Caldimonas brevitalea: one gene and its partner. The protein of the gene in region 1 binds, or shares a complex with, the protein of each later gene. Links are inferred from orthologs where the notes say so. Each region holds a gene or a part of one and is shown in the gene's direction. Other genes may lie near its edges. The genes, in order: xseA and AAW51_RS07090.

Region 1 (14,593 bases):
GCGCGGCGCGCTCTTTCAGATACGTGGGGTCGACCAGGCTGTGCCAGGAGCCTGCCGGCGGAGAGACGAAATCGGGGTCGGCCACATAGAGGGCGCGGTCGGCGAACGCCAGTCGGGCTGCCTCGGTGTATTGGTGCAGCAGGTCGACGCTGGGCACGTCGGCCTCGAGCGGCTGCGCCACCCGCGGCAGGTGCGCCATCACGCCGAGGATCTGGGCCACCGCGATGTGGCCCGACGAAGGCGGCGGGAAGCCGCACAACCGATACCGTTGCCAGTCGGTGCACAGCGGCTCGCGCTTCTTGGGCTGGTAGCCCGCCAGGTCCTCCTCGCTGAGGCTGCCGGGGTTGGTCGGGTGGCTGCGCACCTTGGCCACGATGTCGCGCGCGACCGGGCCGCGGTAGAAGGCGTCGGCGCCTTGTTTGGCGATGTCGCGCAGCAGTTCGGCCAGGGCAGGGTTGCGCACCACCATGCCGGCGTCGCGCGGGTCGCCGTCGGGCTTGTAGAAATAGCGGGCGGCGCCTTCGTCTTTCTTCAGGTGCTGTTCGGTCTTGAGCAAAGTGTTCAGCCGGGGGCTGACCTTGAAGCCGTTTTCGGCCAGCGCGATGGCCGGCTCGAACAGCGTGGCCCAGGGCAGCTTGCCGTGCTGCCGGTGTGCCGTCTCGAGCATGCGCAGCACGCCGGGCACCCCGACCGAGCGGCCACCGACCACCGCGTCGTAAAAGCTCATCGGCTTGCCGTCGGCGCCCACGAAGAGCTGCTCGTTCGCGGCGGCCGGGGCGGTTTCGCGGCCGTCGAAGGCCTCCAGTCGACCACCGTCCCAGTGCAGCAGGAAGGCGCCGCCGCCCAGGCCGCTCGATTGCGGCTCGACCAGCGTCAGCACCATCTGCACGGCAATCGCGGCATCGAGCGCGGAGCCGCCGGCCTTCAGGATCTGGTAGCCCGCGTCGGTCGCGAGCGGGTTGGCAGCGGCGACGGCAAACTTGCGGGTGCTCCAGCCGGGCTTGTCGATGTAGCCGGAGGCGGCCTCGGGCTGCTCGGGGGCGGTGTACTTGAAGTCGGCCCGGGGCGCCGGGCCGGGGCCGGTGGCGCAACCGGCGACGAGCAGGGCGGCAGCCGCCAGGGGGGCGAGCGACAGGCGCAGCGTCATGGGTGGGTTCCTCGTGCGGGCGGTTCACGGTGCCGCCCGAGCGAGCGACAGGCGACAGGGGTCGCCGGATGATACGGGGCCCCGAAGGTCTGCCAGGGTGTCGAAGGGTTACGTTTTGCCAGGATTCAGCGCGGCGCGAGCCGGATGGCGCCGTCGAGGCGGATCACCTCACCGTTGAGCATCTCGTTGGTGATGATCTGATGCACCAGCTTGGCGTAGTCGTCCGGTCGTCCGAGGCGGGACGGGAAGGGCACGCTGGCGGCCAGCGCATCCTGCACCTCCTGCGGCATCCCGAACAGCATCGGCGTGCCGAAGATGCCAGGGGCGATGGTCATGTTGCGGATGCCGCTGCGGGCGAGGTCGCGCGCGATCGGCAAGGTCATGCCGACGATGCCGCCCTTGGACGCCGCATAGGCCGCCTGGCCGATCTGGCCGTCGTAGGCGGCGACCGACGCGGTCGAGACCAGCACGCCCCGTTCGCCGGTGGCCTCGGGCTGGTTGCGGCTCATGGCCTCGGCGGCCAGGCGGATCATGTTGAAGCTGCCGATCAGGTTGATGTTGATCACCTTGGCATACAGCGCCAGCGGGTGGGCGCCATCCTTGCCCACCGTCTTCGCGGCCGGGGCGACACCGGCGCAGTTGACCAGGCCGACCAGCTTGCCCAGGCCCGTGGCCTTGGCGACAGCGGCCTGGCCATCGTCTTCGCGGGTCACGTCACAGCGGACGAAGGCCCCGCCCAGCTCTTGCGCCAGCGCCTCGCCCTTGTCGGCCTGGAGGTCGGCAATCACCACCTGGCCGCCTTCGCGCGCGAGCATGCGGGCGGTGCCCTCTCCCAGCCCGGACGCGCCTCCGGTGACGATGAAAACCTTACCTTGGATGTCCATGTGCTCTCGCTCCTGTGTCACGGCACGGCTTGCGGCCCTGCCGGGATGTCGATCGGAACGTCGACGTTGACCTTGACGTTGACGTTGACGTAAGCGTCAATTGTGAACGATGCCGGGCCGGGGGCCGGTGTGCCGGTCGGTGCGTCGAGGGAAAACCATGACCAGGGCTGCCGGTCCGGGCCGGCTTGCCGGCAAAATGCCGGGGCAGGCCGTTGAGACAGGCTGTTTGCAAGAGGCTTCAACAGGGAGACATATGTCGGCGTTCGAGCGCATGGGGGACGGCAGGCGTAGGGCGGCCAGGCCGGTGGGGCCGCACGCCTTCGAGCGGCCGGTGCAGATCCGGTTCTCGCATTGCGATCCGGCGGGCATCGTGTTTTTCCCCCAGTACCTGGTGATGCTGCAGAACCTGATCGAGGACTGGTTCACCGAGGGGCTGGGGCAGCCGTATGCGGAATTGCTCGGCCCGCGGCGCCTGGGCCTGCCGACGGTGAGCCTGGCCTGCGAGTTCGCAGCGCCGAGCCGCCTGGGCGATCAGGTGATGCTGGGCCTGACGCTGGACAGGATCACGGCCTGTTCGATCGAGCTCAGCCTCGGCTGCCGTTGCGGCGAGCAACAGCGCATGCGCGCCCGGCAGACGCTCGTGACGGCCGCGCTCGACGGCCAGCGGGCGGTGCCCATCCCCGACGACGTGCGCGAGGCCCTCGAGCGCTTTTTGCAGCAGCAGCCCGTGTCGAGGTGACCGTGGCGCGGTCAGACGGCCAGCCGCTGGTGCCGAAAAAATGGCCGCCCGATGAGGCGGCCTTGTTTGGCGATGCGGTGGCCCGCGCCGCTGTCAGCGCAGCGCCTCGAAGGCGCGTGCGGTGATCTCGTCGACGTGGCCCATGCCGCTGATCTTGCGGTACTTCGGCGCGTTGGCGTCGCCGGTGGCGGCCCACTGCGAGTAGTAATCGACCAGCGGCCGGGTCTGGCTCTGGTAGACCTCGAGGCGCTTCTTGACGGTGCCTTCCTGGTCGTCATCGCGCTGGATCAGGTCTTCACCGGTCACGTCGTCCTTGCCCGGCACCTTGGGCGGGTTGAACTTGACGTGGTAGGTCCGGCCCGAGGCGGGGTGGACCCGGCGACCGCTCATGCGCTCCACGATGGCGTCGTCGGGCACGTCGATCTCGAGCACGTAATCGAGCTTCACGCCGGCCGCTTTCATCGCGTCCGCCTGCGGGATGGTGCGCGGGAAACCGTCGAACAAGAAGCCTTTGGCGCAATCGGGCTGGGCGATGCGCTCCTTGACCAGGCCGATGATGATGTCGTCGCTCACCAGGCCGCCCGAATCCATCACTTTTTTGGCCGCCACACCGAGCGGCGTGCCTGCCTTGACGGCCGCGCGCAGCATATCCCCTGTAGAGATTTGCGGGATGCCGAATTTCTGGCAGATGTATGCCGCCTGCGTGCCTTTACCTGCGCCTGGCGCGCCCAACAGAATCAATCGCATGGGTTCCTCTGGAAGATTGTCGGTGGGCAGGGTCGCCCGGCGGCCAAGCCGTATCGCCCCGCGTCTGTTGCCGCGAGGATACCATGGGGTACCTCGCCGGGGCCCTGGGGATCGGCCCTGGGGCTGGGCTCGTGGCCCGTCGGGGCGAGCGGAAGGCGGCCGGCCTCAGCCTTTCAGTGCCGCATAGTGCTCGCGCACGCGAGCCAGGTCTTCGGGCGTGTCGACCCCGGGACCGGGGCGCGTGTTGGTGACGTGCACCGCGATGCGCTCGCCATGCCACAACACCCGCAGTTGCTCGAGCGATTCGATGTTCTCCAGCGGGCTTTGCTCCAGCGTCGGAAAGCGCCGCAAGAAACCCGCGTGGTAGCCGTAGATGCCGATGTGGCGCAGCGGTGCCGGTGTGCTCAATGCGGTCACGCCGTCACGGTAGCCGTCGCGCCACCAGGGCAGGGGGGCGCGAGAGAAATACAAGGCACGGCGGTTGTTGTCGCAGACGACTTTGACGACGTTGGTGCTGGTGAACTCGGCGATGTCCTCGATCGGGTGGGCCGCGGTGCTCATCACGCACCCGATCGACCCGAGCAGCACATCGGCGCACGCATCGATCAAGGCGGGCTCGATCAGCGGTTCGTCCCCCTGCACGTTGACCACCACGTCGGCGCCGTCCAGGCCCAGTTGCTCGCAGGCTTCGGCCAGCCGGTCGCTGCCGGTGGCGTGGTCGGTGCGGGTCATCACCACTTCGATGCCTTGCGCTTCGCAGGCCTCGGCGATGCGTCGATCGTCCGCGGCCACCACCACCCGTTCCGCGCGGCTCTTGCGGGCTTGTTCGGCCACGCGTACCACCATGGGCAAGCCGCCGAGATCGGCGAGCGGTTTGTTGGGCAGGCGGGTGGAGGCGAGACGTGCGGGGACCAGGACCGTGAACGTCATGCAGCCCCCCCGTCGAGAACGACAGGGGCGGGCGCCGCGGCCGGCGCTGCGAGGTCGCGCGCGTCCGACTCGAGCATGACCGGAATGCCGTCGCGCACCGGGTAGGCGAGCTGGTCGGCCCGGCAGATGAGTTCGTGCGCGTGCCGGTCGTGTTCGAGCGGGCCCTTGCACAGCGGGCAGACGAGAAGTTCTAGTAGGCGGGTGTCCATCAGGTCCTCAATCGTGGAGGCGGCGCGACAAGACAGAGTCGAGCGCCGCGTAGAAGCCCGGGTCGGGCATGAAGTCTAGCGCGACCACCCAGATGCGCGGGTCACCGGCACTGCGTAGCTTGACAGCGTCCTTCTCCGTCACCAGCACGACGTCGCCATCCCAGCCGTCCCACGGCAGGCCTTGCTGGTAGTCGTGATGATCGGGCAGGGGACGGCGTTCGAGGCGCAGCCCGGCCGCTTCGAGCATCCGGAAAAAGCGCTCCGGATGGGCCACGCCGGCCACCGCCAGCACGGGCCGGCCGGCGAACGCCTCCAAAGGCCGCGGTGTGCCGCCACCGCTGCCCCATGCCGCCAGCGGCAGTGCGCCACGCAGCGCGCGCTGTGCCAGCCATCCGGGCCGCGGCGTGGAGGGCGCCGACGCGTTGTAGAGCACCAGGTCGGCGCGGCGTCGCGCGCTGTCGCGCAACGGTCCGGCCGGCAGCCACCAGCCGTTGCCGGCACCGCGCTCGTCGAACACCAGCACTTCGATGTCGCGGCACAAACGCAGGTGCTGCAGGCCGTCGTCGCAGACGATCACGTCGACCTCGGGGTGGGCTGCGAGCACGGTACGTCCGGCCGCGACGCGGTCGGCGCCGACGGCCACTGGGACGCCGGTGCGCAAGGCCATCAGCAAAGGTTCGTCGCCGACCTCGCGCGCGTCAGACGCAGGGGTCACCAGGGCCAGGTGGTCGGATTGCCGCCCATAGCCGCGCGACACGATGGCGGGCCGGCGCCCGCGTGCGAGCAAGTGCGCGACGATCGCCATCGTGGTCGGTGTCTTGCCGGCGCCCCCGGCGATCACGTTGCCGACCACGATCACCGGCACCGGCAGGCGCTCGCGGCGCAGCAGCCCGAGGCGAAACAGCCAGGCGCGTGACAGCGCCAGCGTCGCGTAGAGGCCGCTGAGCGGCAGCAACGCCCACGCGAGCGGACCGCGCCGCAGCCAGGCCGCCTCGACACGGGCTTGCCAGCTCGGCGCCGCGGTCTTCGACAAGGGCCGCAGGCGCTTCAGCGCGCGCCGCCGCCCGTGGACGACTGGGTGGCGAAGGTCAGCTGGCTGAGGCCGGCCCGGCGGGCGGCGTCCATCACGTTGATGACGCTCTGGTGTGCCGCGGTGGCATCGGCCGAGACGATCACGACATGTTCCTTGCCGTCGCCGGCGGCCTGTCGCAGCGCCGCGGCCAGGCCGTCGACACTGCGGCCGTCGATCGCCTGCTTGTTGACGGCATAGCGGCCGTCGCCCGACACCGCGACGATGATCTCGCGCGGATAGTCGCGTGAGGCGTCGGCGTCGGCCACCGGCAGGTTCACCTTCAGCTCGGTGAACTTGGAGTAGGTGGTCGACAGCATCAAAAAGATCAGGATCACCAGCAGCACGTCGATAAACGGGATCAGGTTGATCTCCGGTTCCTCGCTACGCCGGTGATGGAAGTTCATCGCCATCTAGGGCTCCCTCGGGCTCAGCGCTGCGACGTGAAGCGCAGCAGATGGGGCACCATACGTTCGGCCGCCTGCTCCAGGTCGAGCACGTACTCGTCGACGCGGCCCCGGAAGTAGCGATAGAACATCAGCGACGGGATCGCGATCATCAGTGCGAAGGCCGTGTTGTAGAGCGCCACCGAAATGCCGTGCGCCAACTGCTGCGGGTCGGAGCCGGAGGCGCCGCCTTGCGACGCGAAGATTTCGATCATCCCGATCACGGTGCCGAGCAGGCCCAGCAAGGGCGCTGCCGCGGCGATCGTGCCCAGCGTGTTCAGGTAGCGCTCCATCTGGTGCACGGCGGCCCGACCCGCGGTTTCGAATGCATTGCGCAGATTGGCTTCGCTGATGCGCGGCTCCGTGATGACGGCCCGCAGCCCGGTGGCCAGCACGCGCCCGAGCACCGAGTTGGCCGCCAGCTTGCTGACGACGTCGGGCGCCGGCAGGTTGGAGCGGGTCACGGCAATGACTTCATCGAGCAGCTTGGGCGGGGCGACGCGGACCGTCCTGAGGCTGGAAAAACGTTCGATGATCAGCGCCAGCGCAACGATGGAACACAGAATCAACGGCCAAATGGGCCAGCCGGCGGCTTGTATGATCGAAAACAATCACGTCCCCTCGTGAGGTGAAAAACAGGTGGGGGCGATTATGGCGCGAAGCGTCGCGCGCTCCGCGACCAACATGCGACGTGCGCCGCACGTGTTGCCTCCCATCCCTGTTACAAATTACAAGACATCCACTTTTCTTGTGGATAACTTTGTGGGCAAATGGTCTTCACCGGCCCGCAACGCCCGGTTTTCCAAGGGCTGGAATAAATTGCTGCATCAATGAGCAGAAGAAAATTCAATAAAATCAAGCACTTACATGGATGTGACAGGTCTGTGACGCCTATTTCGGCCCGCCAGCCCAGTGCTGGCGCGGTTGTGGAGTTCTGAGGCCGCGCCACGCCTGGTTTTCCGATGAACGATCTTTTCGCCGACCCCCCTGCGCCGCCCCCGGGTCCGTCCCGGGGCCCTGTCGCTTCTACCGGGCTGCGGGTGGCACGCCAAGTGTGGAGTGTTGCTGCGCTGCTCAACGCTGTGGCCGACACCCTTCAGGCCCGCTTCGCCAACGTGACGGTGCAGGGCGAGCTGTCCGGCTTCAGCCGGGCACCCAGTGGCCATTGCTATTTTTCGCTGAAGGACGACCGTGCCCTCGAGCCCGCGCTGGTGCGCTGCGCGATGTTCCGGCGTGCGGCCGCCATGGTCGACTTCCAGCCTCGCGACGGCATGCTGGTCGAGGTGCGCGGGCGTTTGGCGCTCTACAACGCGCGCGGTGACCTGCAACTGGTGGCGGAATCGATGCGGCCGGCCGGGCAGGGCGCGCTCTACGAACAGTTTTTGCGGCTGAAGGCGAAGCTGGAGGCCGAAGGCCTGTTCGAGCCTGAGCGCAAACGGCCGCTGGTGCGGCATCCGCGCGCCGTGGGGGTCGTCACCTCGCTGAAGGCGGCCGCGCTGCACGATGTGCTGACCGCCTTGCAGCGGCGCGCACCCCAGGTGCGCGTCGTCGTGTACCCCGCCAGCGTGCAGGGGGCGGAGGCGCCGGCCGAACTGCAACGGGCCATCCATTTGGCCGGCGAACGCCGCGAGGTGGACACCTTGATCGTGTGCCGCGGCGGCGGATCGCTGGAAGACCTGTGGGCCTTCAACGACGAGGCGGTGGTGCGCGCCATCGCCCACAGCCCGGTGCCGGTGGTCTGCGGTGTGGGCCACGAGACCGACGTCACGATCGCTGACTTCGCGGCCGACCTGCGGGCCCCCACGCCGACGGCGGCCGCCGAGCTGGCGGCGCCGGTGCGCGACGAGTGCCTGGCCGTGCTGCAAGGCCTGTACAACTGTTTGCAGCGCTGTGTCGACCGCAAGCTCGAACGCGAAGGCCAGCGGCTCGACCAGACCACGATGCGCCTTGCGCGGCCGGCCCAGGTGCTGGCGCAACGGCACCGCGAACTCGACCGGCTGCAGCAGCGCTGGGCCGCCGCACCTCGCCAGCGGCTGCAGCTGGCACGCCAGCGTGAGCTGCATCTGGGTGAGCGGCTGCTGCGGTCGACCCAGCGGCTGTCGTCGGCACGCCAGCGCGAGCAGCACCTGGCCGAGCGGCTGCAGCGGTCCACGCACGTACGGCTCGACGCCCAGGCCGCCCGGCTCGAGGCCTTGGCCGCCCGACTCGAAAGCGCCAATCCGCGCCAGGTGCTGCAGCGCGGTTATGCCCTGCTGACCGACGCCGAAGGCGCGCCGATCACGAGCACGGGCGCCGTGCACCCGGGTGACACCGTGCGCGCCGTGCTGCACGACGGCGCGCTGGTCACCGAGGTCCAGCGCAGCGAACCGTCGGCATGACCGGGGTCAAGCCGGCGCGGGAAGGGGCCGCTGCCGGCGGCGCCGCACCGTTAAGGCGCCACCGGGGCGCTTGAGCAGGGTCATGAGGCTGTGCCTACAATCGCAGCTTCCCACAGTCCACATACCGCTCTCAAAGGAACAAAGAGATGGAACACACCTTGCCCCCGTTGCCGTACCCCCACGACGCCTTGCAACCCCACCTCAGCAAGGAGACGCTCGAGTTCCACCACGACAAGCACCACAACGCCTATGTCGTGAACCTGAACAACCTGATCAAGGGCACCGAGTTCGAGAACCTGGGTCTGGAAGAGATCATCAAGAAGTCCAGCGGCGGTATCTTCAACAACGCGGCCCAGGTGTGGAACCACACCTTCTTCTGGAACTGCATGAAGCCCAACGGCGGCGGCGAGCCCAAGGGTGCGCTGGCCGAGGCCATCAACAAGAAGTGGGGCAGCTATGCCGCCTTCAAGGAAGCGTTCTCGAAGAGCGCGGTCGGCAACTTCGGCTCCGGCTGGACCTGGCTGGTCAAGAAGGCCGACGGCTCGGTCGACATCGTCAACACCAGCAATGCCCAGACGCCGCTGACCACGGCTGACAAGGCGCTGATGACGATCGACGTGTGGGAGCATGCCTACTACATCGACTTCCGCAATGCGCGTCCCAAGTTCGTCGAGACCTTCATGAACTCGCTGGTGAACTGGGACTTCGCCGCCACCAACTTCGCCTGAGCGAGCCTCTCGCCGATACGGGCCGGCCGCGCGCCGGCCCTTGCGCTTTCTGGCCTTGCGGCGGGCGCCGGGCCTTTACCGCGATGATAGAGACACGATGAGAATCCTGCTGGTCGAAGACGACCCCACCTTGAGTTTCGGGGTCGCACGCGCCCTGCAACGGGAAGGCTGGCAGGTCGATGTGCTGGCCGACGGCATGGCGGCCAGCGCCGAAGGGCTGATCGCGCAGTACGACCTGGCGGTGCTCGACCTGGGCCTGCCGCGGCGCGACGGCATGGAAGTGCTGCGGCACTGGCGTGGGCGCGGCGCGCGTCTGCCGGTGCTGATCCTGACCGCCCGTGACGAGCTGGGCGACCGCGTCGAAGGCCTCGACAGCGGTGCCGACGACTACCTCGTCAAACCCTTCGACGTGCCCGAGCTGGTGGCGCGCTTGCGCGCCTTGCAGCGGCGCGCCGCCGGCCGCGCCGAAGACCGGCTGGTGCTGGGCGACCTGGAGCTGGACGTGCGCCACCGCGAGCTGCGCTATCGCGGTGAGCGGGTGCATCTGAGCCCGCGCGAGCAGGCCTTGACCGAGCTGCTGATGGCGCGTGCCGGGCGGGTGGTGCCGAAGGACCACATCGTCTCGACGCTGTCGAGCTGGGAGACCGACTTCAGCGAGAACTCGGTCGAGGTCTATATCCACCGGCTGCGCAAGCGGTTCGCCGAGCTGGGTGTGACCATCAAGACGGTGCGCGGTTTCGGCTACCTGATGGAGCTGACGCCGCCTGCGGCCGACCCTGCCCCGGCAGCGCCGCAGGACTGACCACGACGGGCGTACACGCGTGAACCGCAGCCTGCGCTGGCAGCTGCTCGGCCCACTGGTCTGGGTCTGGCTGCTCGGCGCCTTGCTGGCAGCCTACGGGGCCTTCAACCTCGCCAGCTATGCCGGTGGCACCGCCTACGACCGCACCTTGCAGGACGAGGCCGGCGCGATCGCGACACAAATCCACTGGACCGACCGCGGCCCCTTGCTCGAGTTGAGCACGCAGACCCAGGAAATGCTGGCCTGGGACAGCGCCGATCGCAATGCCTTCATGGTGACCGACGCCGAAGGCCGGGTGTTGGCCGGTGTCGCGGGGCTGCCGGTCCCGGAGGACGTCAGCGGCAGCTTCGACCGCCCGCAGGTGTTCGACGCCGACTACCAGGGTGAGCCGGTGCGCGGCGCCATGTATTCGATCCGCTCGCCGATGCTCGACACCTATGTCACGGTGGTGGTGGTCGAGACACGGCGCAAGCGAGCCGACCTGGTCCGTGAGGTGCAGGTGGCGATCCTGATGCCGACGCTGGCGCTGGGCCTGCTCACCTTTTTGCTGCTGGCGCTCGGCATCCGGCGCGGTGTCGCGCCGCTGCGCCGCATCGCCGGCGAGGTGGAGCGGCGCGCGCCGCAGGACTTGCGGCCTTTGCCGCTCGACGATGTGCCGGCCGAAGCCGTGCCCTTGATCGAACGCCTCAATGCGCTGCTCGCCAACGTGTCGCGCTCGTTCGAACTGCAGCGTCGTTTCGTGGCCGACGCCGCCCACCAGCTGCGCACCCCGGTGGCCGGCATCCGCGTGCTGTCGCAGGAGTTGCAGCACGAGCTGGCGGCCATCCAGGCCGATGCCAGCACCCAGGCGATGCTGCAGGCGCTGGTGGCGTCGACCGAGCGGATGAGCCGATTGATCGGCCAGTTGCTGAACCTGGCCCGTTCGGATGCGGCCCTGCGCAACCTCGCCGCCGGTGAACTGCAGCACATCGACGTGCTGCCGGTGATCCGCGAGGCGGCCGAGCCGCTGCTGCTGCGCGCCTCGCGCGAAGGCAAGCAGGTGTCGCTCGAGGCTCCCGACGGCCCGGGTTGGGCGCGCGCGCACCCGGTGTGGCTGGCCGAGGTGGTGTCCAACCTGCTCGACAACGCCTTGCGCTACGGCGGCCCCAACATCGAGTTGCGGGTGACGCCCCGCGAGGGCTGGCTCGACATCGAGGTGCGCGACGACGGGCCCGGCATCATGCTCACGCAGCGTGAACTGGTGTTCGAGCCGTTCTGGCGCGGCGAGCGCGCCGACACGCGCGGCCCCGAGGGGACCGGGCTGGGCCTGGCCATCGTCAAGGAGATCGTGCTGGGCATGCGCGGACGCCTGAGGCTGGCCAGCCGTCCGGAGCTGGCTGGCACCTGTTTCACGGTCAGCCTGCCGGTCTGACCGCGGTGCCGCCTCGCGTCAGGGCTGCGGCCCGAACGGTGCGCCCTTCACCTGGAACCCCGGCTTGACGCCGCGCTTGGCGAACCACCCCTGATTGACCTCGAGCGCATACCGCACCGGTTGCTTGGAGCAATGCGAGTCGAGCGACTGCGGTTGCATGTCGGCGATGTTGACCACCGCGCCCTTGTCGTCGAGGAAGGCGATCGACAACGGGATCAGTGTGTTTTTCATCCAGAAACACTGCGTGGCCGGCTGCTCGAAGACAAACAGCATGCCTTCGTTCGGCGCCAGCGACTTGCGGTGCATCAGGCCGGTCGCGCGCTGCTCGGGCGTGCGTGCCACCTGCGCCTGCACCACCTGAAAACCGACCGTCAAAGGGGTGGTGGGCAGCTGCTGCGCCGCTTCGCCCTGGGCCTGCGCCAGACCGCTGCCGAGCAGGGCCAGCGCTGCCAGACTGCCCCAGCGTGAAATATGTGGCAGGCGGGGGGCGTGCGAGAGGGGGAGCGTCTTGATGTAGGTCATGTCGATCTGAAGGGTCGGCACCTAGAGTGGCGTGGCCTGAAGGCGGGTGGTGCCTGCTGCTCGGGCAGGAGCGCCGCACATGCCATCACCCCACGCTGATCCGTCATTGTCACCCAAGCCCGCTGCCGACGCCGCCGTCGCGCCCGGCGATGCCGCCGTGTGGGACGACCCCGCGGAGGTGGCGCGCTACACCCGCTGGGTCGAGGACACCGACGGCCGCCGCCTGGGCGACTCGGCGTTCGTGATCGATGGCATGTACTGCGCCGCCTGCTCGGTCACGATCGAGCAGGCGCTGACGGCGGTGCCCGGTGTGTTGCAGGCCGAGGTCAACCCCGGCAGCCGACGCGCCCGGGTGCGCTGGGACCCGGCGCAGGTGGCAGCGTCGGCATTGGCCGCCGCGGTGGCGGGGGCCGGCTACCGCGCCTACCCCGCACTGTCGCTCGAGGCCGAGCAGGCCCGTCACCGCGAACGCCGCAGCGCCTTGTGGCGGCTGTTCGTGGCCGGCTTTTGCATGATGCAGGTGATGATGTACGCGGTGCCGACCTACTACGCGGCACCCGGCGACATGAGCCCCGACATCCTGCGGCTGCTGCAGTGGGCCAGCTGGCTGCTCAGCGTGCCGGTGCTGCTGTTCGCGGCCGGCCCCTTTTTGCGGGGCGCCTGGCGCGACTTGTGCGCAGGCCGCATCGGCATGGACGTGCCGGTGGCGCTGGGCATCGTCGTGACATTTGTCGCAAGCACGGGGGCCACCTTCGACCCGGGCGGTGTGTTCGGCGCCGAGGTGTATTTCGACTCGCTGACGATGTTCGTGTTTTTCCTGCTGTGCGGCCGCTACCTGGAATTGCAGGCGCGGGGCAGGGCGGCGGGTGCGCTGGAGCGGTTGCTGCAGCGGCTGCCCGAGAGTGTCGAGCGGCTCGCCGACGACGGCAGTGCCGAGATGGTGCCGGTGTCGCGCCTGGCCGTCGGTGACCGGCTGCGCGTGCGCCCGGGGCAGGCCATCCCGGCCGACGGCCGGCTGTGCGAGGGCGAGGCCCAGGTCGACGAAGCGCTGTTGACCGGCGAGTCGCACCCGCTGCTGCGCCGGGTCGGCGAGCGGCTGGTGGCGGGCAGCTTCAACCTGTCGTCGCCGGTGGTGATGGTGGTGGAGCGGCTCGGTGCCGACACCCGCTATGGGCAGATCGTCTCGATGATGGAGCGTGCCGCGAGCGAGCGCCCCGCATTGGCGCGACAGGTCGACCGCTACGCGGGTGTGTTCCTGTGGGCGGTGCTGCTGGCCGCCGCGGCCGCGGCGCTGGCGTGGTGGTTCATCGACCCGCAGCGCAGTCTGTGGGTCGCCGTGGCGGTGCTGATCGTCACCTGCCCGTGTGCGTTGTCGCTGGCCACGCCGTCGGCGCTGCTGAGCGCGGCGGGCGCACTGGCCCGCCGCGGCATGCTGGTGCAGAAGCTGCAGGCGCTGGAGGCGCTGGCGCAGGCACGGTTGTTCGTGTTCGACAAGACCGGTACCTTGACCGAAGACAGGCTTGCGGTGGCCCGGGTGGAACTGCAGCCGGGCTGGCGGCGCGACGACGCGCTGCGCCATGCCAAGGCGCTGGCCGATGTATCGCTGCACCCCGTCGCGCGGGCGGTCGCGCTCGAAGCACAGGACGCCCCGCGGGTCTCGCTTGCGCTGCTGCGCGAGCTGCCCGGCCAGGGGCTGCAGGGTGAAGACATGCAGGGCCGCTGTTGGCGCCTCGGCTCGGCTGCCCACGCCTGCCCGGGCGCCGAGCTGGCGGAGTCGGAGGGCCCGCAGGCCTGGCTGTCGGTCGACTTCGCGCCGGTGGCGCGCTTCTGCCTCGAAGAATCGCTGCGGCCTGACGCCCGCGCCGCGCTGGCGCAGCTGCGCGCCGACGGTGTCGAACTGATGCTGTTGTCCGGTGACCGTCCGCAGGCGGCGGCCCGCGTCGCCGCCATGCTGGGCATCGAGGCCTGCCAGGCGGGCGCCACCCCGGAAGACAAGCTGCGCGCCGTCACCGCGGCACAGGCCCGCGGGCTGCGCGTCGCGATGGTGGGCGACGGGCTCAACGATGCGCCGGTGCTGGCGCGTGCGGATGTCTCGATCGCGATGGGCCAGGGTGCGCCGCTGGCCCGTGCGCAAGCCGACCTGACCCTGCTGAGCGGCCGGCTGACCGACCTGGTGGCCGCACGCCGGCTGGCCTTGCGCACGCTCGCCGTGATCCGCCAGAACCTGGCCTGGGCGGCGGCCTACAACGCCGTGTGCGTGCCGCTCGCGCTGGTCGGCTGGATGCCGGCGTGGCTGGCCGGGCTGGGCATGGCCTGCAGCTCGCTGTTCGTCGTGCTCAACGCCTCACGCCTGAGCCGTGCACCCGCTGCGCGGCCGCAGGCGGCCGGCCTGTCGGCCCTTCCGGTCGGCCTCAAACCCGAATGAGATGAGCCATGGACATCCTGTTTTTGTTGGTGCCGCTGTCGGTGGTGCTGGTGCTGGCGCTGCTCGCCTTGTTCGCCTGGGCCCTGTTCGGCGGGCAGTTCGACAACGTGGAGCGTGAAGGAGAGCGCATTTTGTGGGACGACGCTCGCGCCGATC
Region 2 (14,608 bases), 610 kb from region 1 along the record:
GTGCGCGGTGCACGGAATGCCGACCGCGAGGCAGGCTTCCTTGACCGCGGCGACGTTGCGCGAGGCGACGCGCTCCTGCGCGTCGAGGAATTCCTGTGGCAGCGTCGGCTGCATCTCGGAAATCGCGCTGTAGGGGTAGGGGTCCTTGACGCTGATCGTGAACACCTCGGCGCCGGTCAGCTTGGCGAGCGAGATCGCCGTGGTGATGGCCCGTTGGGTGATGTCCGAGCCGTCGGTGGGAACCAGGATGCGCTTGTACATGAGTGACCTCCGTCTTCGGGTTGAGGGCCATCGTTGCACGGGGCGTGCGCTGGCATGTTGACCGAAGTCATGCCCCACCGGCAAGCGCCAGGCCTTGCAGGGGGTGGGCGCAGGGACACTTGCTTCACTGTCAGCCGCGCGCCACCGGGCGCTGCGGGTCGGCGCACCACTCGCTCCAGGAGCCGGGATAGAGCGCCGCGCGGCCCAGGCCGGCCACTTCCATCGCCAGCAGGTTGTGGCAGGCGGTCACCCCCGAGCCGCATTGGTGGACCGCGGTGCCGGGGTCGGTGCCGGCCAGCAAGGCCTCGAACTCGGACCGCAGTTGCGCCGGCGCCTTGAAGCGGCCGTCGGCGGCGAGGTTGTCCTTGAAAAAGCGATTCACGGCGCCCGGAATGTGCCCGGCCACCGGGTCGAGTGGCTCGACGTCGCCCCGAAAGCGTTCCGGGGCCCGGGCGTCGAGCAAACGCCAGCCCGGCTCGTCGAGCCGGGCCTGCAGGGCGGCCGCGTCGAGGGTGCGGACCGCGGGGGAGGCGGCCGGGTAGGGGGGCTGCGGATCGACCGCCGGCAGGCCGGTGCTCAGTGCGCCCCCCGCCGCCTGCCAGGCCACAAGGCCGCCGTCCAGCACGGCCACGGCTTCATGGCCCAGCCATTTCAGCAACCACCAGGCGCGCACGCAGAACATGCCGCCCTGGCGGTCGTAGACCACCACCTGGGTGCCGGGCGCGATGCCCCAGCGGCCCACCGTCGCCGCGAAGGCCTCGCGTGCCGGCAGGGGGTGACGACCCCGCGCGGGCTCGCCCGGCGCTGATTTCGGCCCGGAGAGGTCGCGGTCGAGGTGGGCATAGTGCGCCCCCGGCAGGTGTCCGCTGGCATAGGCCGCTTCCCCTGCGGCGGTGTCGGCGAGGTCGAAGCTGACGTCGAGCACGACCAGGGGCGTGCCGTCGCGCATCAGCGCCTGCAGGTCGGCCGCCGAGATCAAGGTGGTGTAGCTCATGTTTCTGTGGTGGTCGAGGGGGCGACGTTGGGCGCCGCCTTGCTGCGCAAAAAAGTGGCCGCCAGGCCGGCCAGCACGATCAGCAGCATGCCTGCGAGCGCCATCCACGTCACCGGATCGTCGAACAGCACAACGCCGTAAATGAACGCGAACACGATGCCGAGGTACTGCAGGCTGGCGTTGACCAGCGGTTTGCCGGTGCCGTAGGCGCGCGTCATCATCAGTTGCGCGACGGTCGCGAAGGTGCCGACGGCGAGCAGCCAGCCGATGCCTGCGAGTGTGTGCGGATGGCTGCCGCCGGCCAGCATCGCCAGCAGGCCTGCCGTCATGCCGCCCAGCGAGAAATAGAAGACGATGCGGTATTCCGGCTCGCCGGCGCGCCCGAGCGCGGTGACCTGCAGATAGGCGGTGGCGCTGAGCATGCCCGACAGCAAGCCCACCACACCGTGCCACAACTGGTCTTGCTCGATGGTCGGGCGCAGGATCAGCGCGACGCCAGCGAAGCCGGTCAGCACCGCGGCCACCACGCGGGGGTCGAGCCGGGCCCCGCCGAGCAGGATGGCGCCGCCGAGCAGGAACAGCGCCATCCACACCGACGACATGTAGTTGAGGGTCATTGCGGTGGCCAGCGGGAGGTTGCCGATCGCATAGAACCACATGCACAAGGCGGCCACGCCCGACAGGCTGCGCCAGAAGTGCATCGCCGGCACAGCGGTGCGCAAGGTGCCGCGCTGCCGCCAGGTGAGCAGCGCCATCAGCGCCGCGCCGACCAGACCGCGGTAGAACACGATCTCGCCGGTGTCGTAATAGGCCGATGCGTACTTGACGCACAGCCCCATGGTGGCGAACAAAAAGCTCGCCAGGATCATCAGCACGGGCGCACGGTTCACAGGACTTCTTCCTCTGCTTTCATCAGGTGCGCCGGCGGCGGCGGCAAAGCGGCGTCGCGCGGCAGTGCGTAGACCTCGACCGAGCGGTCGCGGCCTTTCAGGTACTGTGCCCCGAGCGGGCGCAGCAGCGCCTGCAGTGCGGGCGGCAACAGTGCGAACGTGGCGGGATTGGCGAGTGCGGCCATCTCGGGGTGCAGCTTGTTCAGGCCTTCCAGGCGTGCGGCCACGTTCACGGTGTCGCCGATGACGGTATAGATACAGCGGTCGGGCGAGCCGATCTGGCCTGCCAGTGCAGTACCGCTGGCAAGGCCGATGCCCGCCACCAGCGTCGGCGCGCCGTAGGTGCTGCGCTCGCGGTTGAACTCGTCGAGGGCCTGTTGCATGGCCACGGCGGCATAGAGGGCACGCACGACACGGTGTTCGTCGGGCTTGGGGGCGCCGAACACGACCACCATCGCATCGCCCATGAAGTTGTTGACGTAGCCGCCGTAGCGTTGCGCGGCCTCGGTCATGCGGGTGAAGTACTCGTTGAGCGTCAACACGATGTCGCGCGGCTTCATTTCCTCGCACAGCTGCGTGAAGCCGCGGATGTCGCTCAACAGCACCGTGACCTCGACCTCATGGCCGCCCAGCATCAGCTCGCCCTGCAGCAGCTGGTCACGCACCTCCGGCGAGACGAGCCGGCCGAACACGTCGCGCTCGCGGTCGCGCTTCTCCAGTTCCCAGCTCATGTGGTTGAACGAGCGCGCCAGCAGGCCCAACTCGTCGTCGCGCTGCAGTTCCACGTGCGCGTTCAGGTGGTGGCCCTTCAGCAAGGCGCGCGCCGAGCGTGCCATGCCCCGGATGTCGCGCGCCAGGCCGCGCGCGAAGCGCCAGGCGACCCAGGCGCTCAGGCAGGAAACGGCCAGCGTCACCGCCGTGAAGCGCAGCAGCTCTTCGCGTACCAGCGCCCGGTAGGTCTCGAGCGAGTCGACCCATTCGACGGTCCAGCCGGCATGTGCTTCGGCTTCGCTGTACAGCACGTCGGAGGGCGCCGGATTGGGCTGCGCCAGCGCGGTCACGGAGCGGGCGACCGACGCGACCGGCAGGGCCGCGCCGGGGGCCCGCACGAAGGCGCGGGCCTCTTCGGAGCTGCCCTCTGGCAGCTGGATGGCGTCGACCAGCGCGCCGGGTGAAATGCCAATCACGACCCAGCCGCTGGGGCGCGCCGAGGGCGGGTCGTTCGCCACCGGCAACAGCACGTCCACCCCTTCACCGGGGCCGCGGGGCCGCCAGCTGGCGTGGCGCGCCGGCAGCCGCTGCACCCCTTCGTCCTTGCCGGGGTCGAGCGGGTAGCCGAGCAGCTTGCGGCCTTGTGCGTCCAGCAGTTCGGCGCGATCGAGTTCGGGGTGGCTGCGCACCAGGCTGCGCAGTTCGAGATACAGCACGGCGTCGCTGCGGATGCGGCCGTCGAGCAATTCCTTGACCCCCGGAGTGCTGGCGATCATCACCGCCATGCGTTCGGCCGACAGCATCAGCTGGCGAACACGGCCGGCCAACAGCACCGCGGTCTGGCGCGTCAGGCGCTCCTGCTCGGCTCGCAAGCGTTGGGAGTTTTCAGCCAGCGAGAGCGAACCCGCGATCACCAGGGGCACGATCGTGAACAGCAGCACCGCGATCGGCAAGGTGCGACTGAGCGAGTAACGCTGCGCGGGCGAGGGCGCGGGCGCGGTGTTCACGACGGAAAGAGGGCGGTCCGGTACGACACGCGGACATTGTGCTCGAAACCGGGCGCGCGGCGTGTCCTGCAAACAACAACGCCCGGCGGCGCCGGGCGTTCAGGCAACCGACGCCCGGCGGGCCGGGCATCGTGAGTCAGCGCAGCGGGTCAGCCGCCGAACCGCATCGTGGACCGGTACCACTCGTGGAAGTGCTGCATGCCGTCTTCCATCGGGCTCTGGTAGGGGCCGACTTCGTTGTCGCCGCGGTCGAACAAGGCCTTGCGGCCGCCGTCCATGCGCAGCGCGATCTCGTCGTCCTCGATGCAGGTCTCCATGTAGGCGGCCTGCTCGGCCTCGACGAATTCGCGCTCGAAGGCGGCGATCTCCTCGGGGTAGTAGAACTCCACCACGTTCAAGGTCTTTTGCGGCCCCTGCGGGTAAAGCGTCGACACCACCAGCACGTGCGGGTACCACTCCAGCATCACGGTCGGGTAGTAGGTCAGCCAGATGGCGCCGTGCTTCGGCGGCACGCCGTTGCTGAACTTCAGCACCGCCTCATGCCACTTGCGATACGTGTCCGAACCGGGCTTGCCCAGCGCATTGGCCACCCCGACGGTCTGCACCGAGTAGTGCTTGCCGAACTCCCAGCGCAGGTCGTCACAGGTGACGAAGTTGCCGAGGCCGGGGTGGAAGGGGCCGACGTGGTAGTCCTCGAGGTAGACCTCGATGAAGGTCTTCCAGTTGTAGTTGCACTCGTGCAACTCGACCTTGTCGAGCACGTAACCACTGAAGTCGAACTCGGCCCGCGGACCCAGCCGTGCCAGGTCGGCGGCCACGTCGCGGCCGTTGTCCTCGAACACCAGCCCGTTCCAGTGGCGAACCTTGTAGTTGTTCAGGTTCAAGCACGGGTCCTGCGCGAAATGCGGCGCCCCGAGCAGCTTGCCGTCCAGCCCGTAGGTCCAGCGGTGCAGCGGGCACACGATGTTGCTGCGGGTGTTGCCGCGCCCGCGCAGCATCACCGCCTGCCGGTGCCGGCAGACGTTGGAGATCAGCTCGACCCCTTGCGGCGTGCGCACCAGCGCGCGGCCCTCGCCCTCTTGCGGCAGGGCGTAGTAGTCCCCCACCTCGGGCACGGCCAGCTCGTGCCCGAGGTAGCGGGGTCCGAGCTGGAAGATGAGCTCCATCTCGCGGCGAAACAGTTCGCCGTCGAAATATGCCGAAACCGGCAGTTGCGAGTGGCTTTGCTCAAGGGCAATGCTTAGGTCTGACATGATCCCCAGGATCTCCAAAAACCAATGTCAACCACCCCCACGGTGGGCTCATCTCCCCGATCCATCCGGTGCCGGATACACGAATCGCTCTCGACGAAATGCTCCGCGAGACGACGCTTCCCGCAGCGGACCGTGCGCCGGTGACCGGCTCGTGATCCGCCCCGGGGACTGCATCGTCCTGCGCACGCGTCTGGCCAAATACCTCCGATGTGAAATGAGGCCGCGCTGAGTTTTCGTCGGGGAACCGGACATTTTAGCCTCCTTGGGTATGTAACTCCTGCTGAATGTCAAGGGGGTTTGTAAGAGGGTGGCCGCCCGGCACAGCTTCAGCGCAGCCGGCGGCGGATGCGGCCTGACTACAATTGCCGGTTTCACCGCACGCCAATGCCCAACACCGCAACCTCTTCCCACACTGCAGAGCCGGCCAGCTATGAAGAAGCGCTGGCCGAGCTCGAGCGGCTGGTGTCCGAGCTCGAATCGGGCCAGCTGCCGCTCGAGCGCCTGCTGCAGAGCTACCAGCGCGGCGCGCATTTGCTGGCCTACTGCCGTGGCAGGCTCGAGACGGTGGAGCAGCAGGTGAAGGTGTTGGAAGAGGGGCAATTGAAACCTTGGAATCAAGCATGAACGGCGCCGAGTTCGACCACTGGTCGCAAGCCGAGTTGGCGCGGGTCGAAGCGGCCTTGTCGGCCTGGGTGCCGGTCGATGCGCCGGTCGGGCTGGGCGAGGCGATGCGCTATGGCGTGCTGGACGGCGGCAAGCGGTTGCGCCCCTTGCTGGTGCTGGCCGCGGCGCAGGCGGTGGGCGGCCACGACGAGGCGGCACTGCGGGCGGCGTGCGCCGTGGAGCTGATCCACGCCTATTCGTTGGTGCACGACGACATGCCGTGTATGGACAACGATGTGCTCCGGCGCGGCAAGCCGACCGTGCACGTGCAGTTCGGCGAAGCCACCGCGATGCTGACCGGCGATGCGATGCAGGCCTTGGCATTCGAGGTGCTGACGCCCGAAGAAGACGTGGTGCCGCCGCGCCTGCAAGCGCAGCTGTGCCGACTGCTGGCGCGCGCGTCCGGCCACGAGGGCATGGCGGGTGGCCAGGCGATCGATCTCGCCAGCGTCGGCCATCAGCTGGACGAGGCCGCGTTGCGCGACATGCACCGGCGCAAGACCGGCGCCTTGCTGCGCGCCAGCGTGCAGATGGGCGCGGCCTGCGGCACGACCGACGCGCGTGCCTGGGAGGCCTTGTCCGAATACGGCTGGAGCGTCGGCTTGGCGTTCCAGGTGGTGGACGACATCCTGGACGTCACGCAGGCGTCTGAGACGCTCGGCAAGACCGCCGGCAAGGATGCAGACAACCAGAAGCCGACCTATGTGTCGGTGCTGGGACTGGACGCGGCGCGGCGCTATGCCGGCGAGCTGCGGGAACGTGCGCAAGCGGCGTTGGCAGGCAGCGGCTTGCCGCAGCCGGCGTGGCTGAGCGTGCTGGCTGACAAAGTCGTAGATCGGCAAAGCTGATGAACTATTCGCTCCTGGAAACCATCAATACGCCGGCCGACCTGCGCCGATTGCCGCGCCACGACCTGCAGCAACTGGCCGAAGAATTGCGCGATTTCCTGCTGCACAGCGTGTCGCAGACCGGCGGCCACCTGTCGTCCAACCTGGGCACGGTGGAGCTGACGATCGCGCTGCACTATGTGTTCGACACCCCCCATGACCGCCTGGTCTGGGACGTGGGCCACCAGACCTATCCGCACAAGATCCTGACCGGCCGCCGTGAGCGCATGCCCACCCTGCGCCAGTACGGCGGCATGAGCGGCTTCCCCCGGCGCGACGAGAGCGAATACGACACCTTCGGCACCGCACACTCGTCGACCTCGATCTCGGCCGCCCTGGGCATGGCCCTGGCGTCTCGGCTGAAGGGCGAAGAGCGCAAGGCGGTGGCCATCATCGGCGACGGCGCGATGACGGCCGGCATGGCCTTCGAGGCGTTGAACAATGCCGGTTATCCGCATGCCGCGGGCGGCGCCGACATGCTGGTGGTGCTGAACGACAACGACATGTCGATCTCGCCGCCGGTCGGCGCGCTCAACAAATACCTCGCGCGCCTGCTGTCGGGCCGCTTCTATGCCGCGGCCCGCGAAGGCGCCAAGCAGGTGCTGAAGAATGCGCCGCCGCTGTTCGAGCTGGCGCGCCGCATCGAGGAACACGCCAAGGGCATGGTGGTGCCGGCCACCATCTTCGAGGAATTCGGCTTCAACTACGTCGGTCCGATCGACGGCCACGACCTCGAGTCGCTGATCCCGACGCTCGAGAATCTGCGCAAGCTGAAGGGCCCGCAGTTCCTGCATGTCGTGACCAAGAAGGGCTATGGCTACAAGCTGGCCGAGGCCGATCCGGTGGCCTATCACGGCCCCAGCAAGTTCAATCCCGCCGAAGGCCTGAAGAAGGCGAGCGGCGGCAAACCGACCTTCACGCAGGTGTTCGGCCAGTGGCTGTGCGACATGGCCGCGCAGGACGAGCGGCTGGTGGGCATCACGCCGGCGATGCGCGAAGGCTCGGGCATGGTCGAGTTCGAGCAGCGTTTTCCGACGCGCTACCACGACGTCGGCATCGCCGAGCAGCATGCGGTCACTTTCGCGGCCGGCCTGGCATGCGAAGGGCTGAAGCCGGTGGTTGCGATCTATTCGACCTTTCTGCAGCGTGCCTACGACCAGTTGATCCACGACGTCGCGATCCAGAACCTGCCGGTGGTGTTCGCACTCGACCGGGCCGGCATCGTCGGTGCCGACGGCGCGACCCATATGGGCGCCTTCGACATCGCCTTCCTGCGCTGCATTCCCAACCTCAGCCTGATGACACCGTCGGACGAGAACGAATGCCGGCAGCTGCTGTACACCGCCTACTGCCAGGACCATCCCACCGCGGTGCGCTACCCGCGCGGCAGCGGTGCCGGCGTCGAGGTGGCGCAGACCATGACGGCGTTGCCGTTCGGCAAGGGGGAGGTGCGGCGTCAGGGCCGCGGCGTGGCCATCCTGGCCTTCGGCACCTTGCTGTATCCCGCGCTGGAAGCCGCCGACAAGCTCGATGCGACGGTCGCCAACATGCGCTTCGTGAAGCCGCTGGACACCGCCCTGGTGGAAGAGTTGGCGCGCACCCACGATGCCATCGTCACGGTGGAAGAGGGCTGTGTCGTGGGTGGCGCCGGCAGTGCCGTGGCCGAGGCCTTGCACGCGGCCGGGCTGAGCACGCCGGTGCTGATGCTGGGCCTGAAAGACGAATTCATCGAGCACGGCGACCCGGCCAAGCTTTTGGCCCTGCAGGGGCTGGACGCAGCCGGTATCGAGCGGGCCGTGTTGCAACGTTTCGGCGCCAAGCTGGCGTTGGTGCGGCCGGCCATCAACCAGTGACGCGGCGGGCCCGCCGCCGATTTCCCTGCGCCTGCGAGGAGAAGCGGCAGGCCCCAGACTGTCGCCTGCGCGGTTGACTTAGGCCGCCGGTGAGGAAGACGATGAACGACATGACCGACCTGAAGTCCCTGATTTCCGCTGCCGAGGTGGCGATGCCCGATGTGCAAAGCTCGCGCGACGAGCGCCGCCTTGCGATCCAGCGCGTCGGCGTGAAGGACGTGCGCTACCCGATCCAGCTGCGTGTGGGCGGCCAGGTGCAGCACGGCGTCGCCACCTGGGACCTCGACGTGGCCCTGCCCGCCGACCAGAAGGGCACGCACATGTCGCGCTTCGTCGCCTGGCTCAACGAACACCATCTGCACCCGATCGAAGCCGCCACGCTGCGCCAGGACCTGGTCAGCATGCTGACGCTGCTGCATGCCGACGAAGGCCGTATCGAGGCCCGCTTCTCGTTTTTCATCCTCAAGACGGCACCGGTGTCGGGCGTGCAGAGCCTGCTCGACTACCAGGGCAAGTGGATCGCCGAGAGCCGAGGCGGGCAGGTCACCGTCTGGGCCGAAGTGGTCGTGCCGGTCAAGTCGCTGTGCCCCTGCTCGAAGGAAATCTCCGAGTTCGGCGCCCACAACCAGCGTTCGCACGTGACGATCCGTGCCGAACTTCTCGGTGATGTCGACTGGCGCGAGCTGGTGCGTTTTGCCGAAGAAAGCGCGTCCAGCGAAATCTGGCCGCTGCTCAAGCGCACCGATGAGAAATGGATCACGGAACGCGCCTACGAGAACCCGAAGTTCGTCGAGGACCTGGTGCGCGATGTCGCATTGCGGGTCAACGCCGAGCCGCGGGTCGGGCGCTACCGTGTCGAAGTCGAGAACTTCGAATCCATCCACAACCACTCGGCTTTCGCCGTCATCGAGCGCACCTGAGGCGCACCGGCGCCCGGGCCGCCCCCCGACGGGCGCCCCGGGCCTTAGACCACCACCACTTCCGCCGGCCCCGGCGCCACCCGGCCCACCACTGTCGCGGCCTCGAAGCCGTGCTGCCGGAACACGCCCAGCACCTGATCGACGCTGTCTGGCGTGCAGGACACCAGCAGCCCGCCGCTGGTCTGCGGGTCGGTCAGCAGCGCCCGCTCGGCGTCGCTGAAACTCGCCGGCAGCCGCACCTGCTCGCCGTAGCTCGCCCAGTTGCGCCCCGACGCGCCCGTCACCAGCCCCAGCCGCGCCAACTCGCCCACCCCCGGCAGCAGCGGCACGGCCGACCAGGTCAGCTCGATGCGGCAGCCGGCGCCGCGCGCCATCTCGAGGGCGTGCCCCGCCAGCCCGAAACCGGTCACGTCGGTCATCGCATGTACACCGGCCAGCTCGGCCAACTCGGGCCCCGGCGTGTTCAGCTGGGTGGTGCTGGCCACCATGCGCTGGTAGCCGTCCGCGCTCAACCGGTCTTTCTTGAGCGCGGCCGACAACACGCCGACGCCCAGCGGCTTGCCCAGCACCAGCGCGTCGCCGGCGCGGGCGTCGGCATTGCGCTTGACCTTGGACGGGTGCACCAGCCCCAACACCACCAGGCCGTAGATGGGCTCGACCGAATCGATCGTGTGGCCGCCCGCCACCGGGATGCCGGCCTGCGCGCAGATGCTCTGGCCGCCTTGCAGGATGCGGCCGATGACGTCGAGCGGCAGCACGTTGACCGGCATGCCGACCAGGCCCAGCGCCATGATCGGGCGCCCACCCATCGCGTAGACGTCCGAGATGGCGTTGGTGGCGGCAATGCGGCCGAAGTCGTGCGGATCGTCGACGATGGGCATGAAGAAATCGGTGGTGGCCACCAGCGCCTGCTCGTCGTTGAGTTGGTAGACGGCGGCGTCGTCGGCGGTTTCGATGCCGACCAGCAAGGCGTCGGGGACCGGCAGGGAGCCGGCATGGCGCAGGATGTCGGACAGCACGCCGGGGGCGATCTTGCAACCGCATCCACCGCCGTGCGACAGCGAGGTCAAACGGGGATAGGCGGCCGACTGGAGAGGGTTCATATCGGATTCAAGGCAGGGAGGTGGCGTCAGGGTCCAGTGTAGGACGCGGGGAGGCCGGCGGCGGCCCGCGAGGGCTTCGGCCGCAGTGCGACAATGCCGTGACGCCGGGCGCAGGAGCAGGCCGGTGGACGACAGGTGGCTCGCAGCGCCGCCGAGAGGCGCAGCGGGCCGGCGATGTCGCCTCGCCCCTGCGGAACGCGGCCGGGACGTACCAGCATCGGGCCGGTGCACAAGCGGAGGTGGGGCAGGGGTGGACATTGATACGCCGGACATACGGCGCAGCGGGCGCGACCTGCTGTCGTTGGCGCTGATCGACAGCCGCAACTGCAGCCTGCACCGCTTCAGCGCGTTCGAAGCCTCGCTCGACATTCCGCCGACGCCCGAGCTCGACCCGCCGCTGTGGCTGCTCGGCCATCTGGGGTGGTTCCAGGAGTACTGGGTGGCGCGCAACATCGAGCGACACCTCGGCCCCTACGCCGATGCCCGCCGTCCGCGGCTGGCATCGATCGAGCCCGGTGCCGACCTGTGGTACGACCCGGCGCAGACACCCCGCGCGGGGCGCTGGCGCGCGTCCTTGCCGCCACCCGACACGGTGCGTGCCTACCTGGTCGAGACGTTGGAGGCCACGCTCGACCTGTTGAATCACGCCGAGGAAACCGACAAGGGGCTCTATTTCTTCCGGTTGGCGCTGTTCTACGAAGACATGCAGGGCGAAACCTTGGCCTGCATGGCGCACACGCTAGGCCTGTCGGTGCCGGCCTTGCAGTGGCCGCAGCCGATTGCGGAACGGTCGCCGATCGGCTTCGGTGCGATGCGCTGGCAACTCGGCTGCGACGACGGCCCGGGGTTCGTGTTCGACCATGAAATGGGCCGCCACGAGGTGCGGGTGCCCGAATTCGAGATCGACGCACAGCCCGTCAACTGGGCCCAATACGCGGAGTTCATCGAGGACGGCGGCTACGACGAGGCGTCGTGGTGGTCGGCTGAAGGCTGGGCCTGGCTGCAGGCGACCGGTCGGCGCGCTCCGCGCCATGTGGAGCAGGTGCGTCACCGGGTGCTGGCGCGGCGCGGCGCCGACCTGGTGCAACTGGCCGCGCAGACGCCGGCCATGCACGTCAGCTGGCACGAAGCGCAGGCCTGGTGCCGCTGGGCCGGGCGGCGTCTGCCCAGCGAAGCCGAATGGGAACTGGCCGCCTGCACGGCTGCCAGCCGCGGCTTCCGCTGGGGCGACGTGTGGGAATGGACGTCGAGTCGCTTCGAGCCTTATGGCGATGCACCGCCGGGCGCCGCGACCGAGGCCTTGCAGATCCCGCGTGACGGCAGCCACCGGGTGCTGCGCGGTGGCAGCTTCGCCACCCGCTGGCGCCTGAAACATCCGCGCCAGCGCGGTTTCCAGCGCCCAGAACGCGACGACACCTTCTGCGGTTTCCGCACCTGCGCGCTGTGACACGCGGCTGCCGCGTGTGCCGCCGCAGCCGCGCGGCACACCTCAACGCTTGCGTTGGCGCCGCAGGATGAATAAACAGGCCGCGAATCCGGCCAGCATCAGCGTGACGGTGCCGGGTTCGGGCACCGCGCTCACGCCGATGACGAGATCGTTGTAATCGACGCTGTCGGCACCGTCGTCGAAGCCCAGCACATAACGGAAGGAGCCGTAGCGGGTCTGGATCGGGTCGGTGCCATTGCCGAAGATGGCGAAGGGCGCGCCGATCTGGCCATTCACCGCTTCCACCTCGCCGAGCGGGCCGGCCTGGCCGAAACCGAAGTCGAGCACGCTCGTCTCGGTGACCGTTTCGGCGATGCTGCTGCCGATGTCGCTGCCCGGGGCACCAGCGTTGGCCAGATTGGTCAACACCCGGTCCGAGGCCGCAAAGAAATTCCAGGCCGGCGTGCTCGCGCCCAGATAGGTGTAGGTGACGTGTGCGCCGGCATTGCCCACCAGCGTGCCGAAGCTGTAGTCGGCGCCCTCGAGCGACGGCACCACTTCGAAGCCGACGGCCTGTGCACCGGGCGCATCGAGGATCAGCTCCAGGGGGGCGGCGGCTTGCGCCGAGGTCAGGGCGGCCAGCAGGGCTGCGGCCGCAACTGCTTGTTTGAACATGCTTCCTCCACTTCGTTGGCAAAGGACCGCTCTGCCCGAGCGGGCGAGGCGGTGCCGTGAAGTCGGACTCCGCCCGGCCAGCGGGTGGCGCTGGGTGCCGCTCTGCTGCAGGTCTTACGCCAACGCGGGCGGCCGCGCACGGCGCCCTGGCATGCGTCGGAACTCGCCGCCGGTGTGCGGCAAGGGACGGAATCGACTTCGGGATGTTGGGGAGCGGCAGCGGCCCGGTTGCAAGGCCGGGGCCGCCGGTTCCCTCCACTGGCCGCAAGAATGCGGGAAGGGGTGGCGGCCCAATGCAAGAAGATGAAATTCAGGGCAAGCGATGTTGGGGTTTGCAACTTCGCCCCGGACGACCGCAGGCTCCGGGAAACCCCTAAGAAAGCCGGACCAGGACGCGGCGCGTGAGCGGGCGCCGCCTGGCGGCCTGTTGCCGTTCAGGCCTGAAAATCAACCGTCCGTCTGGGGCTGCACCCGCTGTTGCAATTGCCACAGCGGGTGTCGCGCCTACGCTACGTATTGCTGATCGACCGCACTTCGGCCAGGGTGGTGACGCCTTGGAGCACTTTGTCGATGCCGTCTTGACGCAAGGTGCGCATGCCCTCCCCCAGCGCCTGTTGCTGCAGCTCCTCGGCGCGTGCCCCGGTCTGCACCAGACGGCGCAGCTCGCGCGACGCGACCATCAGCTCGTGCAGGCCCGCCCGACCGCGGAAACCGGTCTGTCCACACTGTTCGCAGCCCGGGCTGTGGTGATGCATCAGCTGGCCGTTGCGGCCGTGCCGCGCGACCCAGCCGGCGCGCACCTCGTCGCGCAGCCGGTCTTCGGGTTTCACGAAGGCCTGCAGGTAGTCCTGCAGCAGTTCCTCCACTTCCTCCTCGGTGGCCGGTCGGGTCTGACGGCAGGCGCGACACAGGCGTCGCACCAGCCGCTGGGCCAGCACTGCCAGCAAGGAGTCGGCGAAGTTGAACGGGTCCATGCCCATGTCGAGCAGCCGGGTGACGGTCTCGGGCGCGCTGTTGGTGTGCAGCGTGGACAGCACCAAGTGCCCGGTCAGCGAGGCCTCGACGGCGATCTTGGCGGTCTCCTCGTCGCGGATTTCGCCCACCATGATGACGTCGGGGTCCGCGCGCAGAAAGGTGCGCAGCGCGCGCGCGAAGGTCCAATCGATGCGGGCGTTGACCTGCACCTGCCGCAGCCCCGGCTGCGTGATTTCGACCGGGTCTTCGGCGGTCCAGATCTTGCGCTCGGGCACGTTGATGAAGCTGAGCGCGGAATGCAGCGTGGTGGTCTTGCCCGAACCGGTCGGGCCGACACACAACACCAGGCCGTAGGGCCGCTCCATCGCCTCTTTCAGGTGCGTCAGGTTGTGCTCGCTCAAGCCCAGGTCGTCGAGCGGCAGCGGCTTGGCCGACGCCAGGATCCGCATCACCACGTCTTCCAGCCCGTTGTTGGTCGGGATGGTGGCGACCCGCAACTCGAGTTTCTGGCCCGGCACGTAGCGTGCGAAGTTGATCTTGCCGTCCTGCGGCTTGCGGCGCTCGGAGATGTCGAGGTCGCACATGATCTTGATGCGCGAGATCAACGCGTTGCGGTAGGTGTGCGGCAGTTCGAGGTAGGAGTGCAGCAGGCCGTCCTTGCGAAACCGGATCTTGATCTTCTCGCGCCCCGGGTAGCTCTCGATGTGGATGTCCGACACGCCCTGGCCATGGGCCTCGACGATCATGTTGTTGATCAGGCGCACCAGCGAGTTGTCGGACTGCTCGATCTGGCCGTCCTCCTCGCCCTCGCTCGGGCTGCCTTCCTTTTCGAGCGTCTCGATCAGCTTGCCCGTGTCGCCGGCGTCGAACTCGATCACGGCGGGCACGCCGCGCGAGGTCCAGACGTCGCTGCCGATCTTCTCGTAGGCGACCCGGATGGCGGCTTCCATCATGCCGAACTGCGCCAACGCGGGCACGATCTTGAGCTGG

The links.
Region 2: the proteins of xseA (region 1) and AAW51_RS07090 are in contact, whole or in part, in a cryo-EM structure (PDB 8TXR), measured with the Escherichia coli proteins. The link is inferred for Caldimonas brevitalea from one-to-one orthologs.

The regions. Positions count from the first base shown.
Region 1 is NZ_CP011371.1:2,235,252-2,249,844, forward strand. Bases 6,420-9,341 are described here. They hold xseA (exodeoxyribonuclease VII large subunit), read left to right. Parts: upstream 6,420-7,133; coding sequence 7,134-8,549; downstream 8,550-9,341. Other genes in these bases: AAW51_RS09760 (MotA/TolQ/ExbB proton channel family protein), read right to left, coding at 6,420-6,782; AAW51_RS09770 (superoxide dismutase), read left to right, coding at 8,696-9,277. Outside these bases: ggt (gamma-glutamyltransferase), read right to left, coding at 1-1,147; AAW51_RS09725 (3-hydroxyacyl-CoA dehydrogenase), read right to left, coding at 1,273-2,031; AAW51_RS09730 (acyl-CoA thioesterase), read left to right, coding at 2,303-2,770; adk (adenylate kinase), read right to left, coding at 2,864-3,517; kdsB (3-deoxy-manno-octulosonate cytidylyltransferase), read right to left, coding at 3,683-4,447; AAW51_RS09745 (Trm112 family protein), read right to left, coding at 4,444-4,656; lpxK (tetraacyldisaccharide 4'-kinase), read right to left, coding at 4,664-5,689; AAW51_RS09755 (ExbD/TolR family protein), read right to left, coding at 5,704-6,132; more of AAW51_RS09760, read right to left, coding at 6,156-6,419; AAW51_RS09775 (response regulator), read left to right, coding at 9,375-10,079; AAW51_RS09780 (sensor histidine kinase), read left to right, coding at 10,099-11,490; AAW51_RS09785 (DUF192 domain-containing protein), read right to left, coding at 11,509-12,012; AAW51_RS09790 (heavy metal translocating P-type ATPase), read left to right, coding at 12,092-14,437. UniProt on the Escherichia coli protein: Bidirectionally degrades single-stranded DNA into large acid-insoluble oligonucleotides, which are then degraded further into small acid-soluble oligonucleotides.
Region 2 is NZ_CP011371.1:1,623,344-1,637,951, forward strand. The notes cover bases 4,184-7,120. They hold AAW51_RS07090 (exodeoxyribonuclease VII small subunit), read left to right. Parts: upstream 4,184-5,500; coding sequence 5,501-5,740; downstream 5,741-7,120. Other genes in these bases: AAW51_RS07085 (aromatic ring-hydroxylating oxygenase subunit alpha), read right to left, coding at 4,184-5,116; AAW51_RS07095 (polyprenyl synthetase family protein), read left to right, coding at 5,737-6,627; dxs (1-deoxy-D-xylulose-5-phosphate synthase), read left to right, coding at 6,627-7,120. Outside these bases: AAW51_RS07065 (universal stress protein), read right to left, coding at 1-261; AAW51_RS07070 (sulfurtransferase), read right to left, coding at 392-1,255; AAW51_RS07075 (DMT family transporter), read right to left, coding at 1,252-2,124; AAW51_RS27935 (adenylate/guanylate cyclase domain-containing protein), read right to left, coding at 2,142-3,863; more of AAW51_RS07085, read right to left, coding at 4,013-4,183; more of dxs, read left to right, coding at 7,121-8,519; GTP cyclohydrolase FolE2, read left to right, coding at 8,621-9,439; selenide, water dikinase SelD, read right to left, coding at 9,484-10,542; AAW51_RS07115 (SUMF1/EgtB/PvdO family nonheme iron enzyme), read left to right, coding at 10,793-11,989; AAW51_RS07120 (PEP-CTERM sorting domain-containing protein), read right to left, coding at 12,032-12,643; AAW51_RS07125 (GspE/PulE family protein), read right to left, coding at 13,153-14,608. UniProt on the Escherichia coli protein: Bidirectionally degrades single-stranded DNA into large acid-insoluble oligonucleotides, which are then degraded further into small acid-soluble oligonucleotides.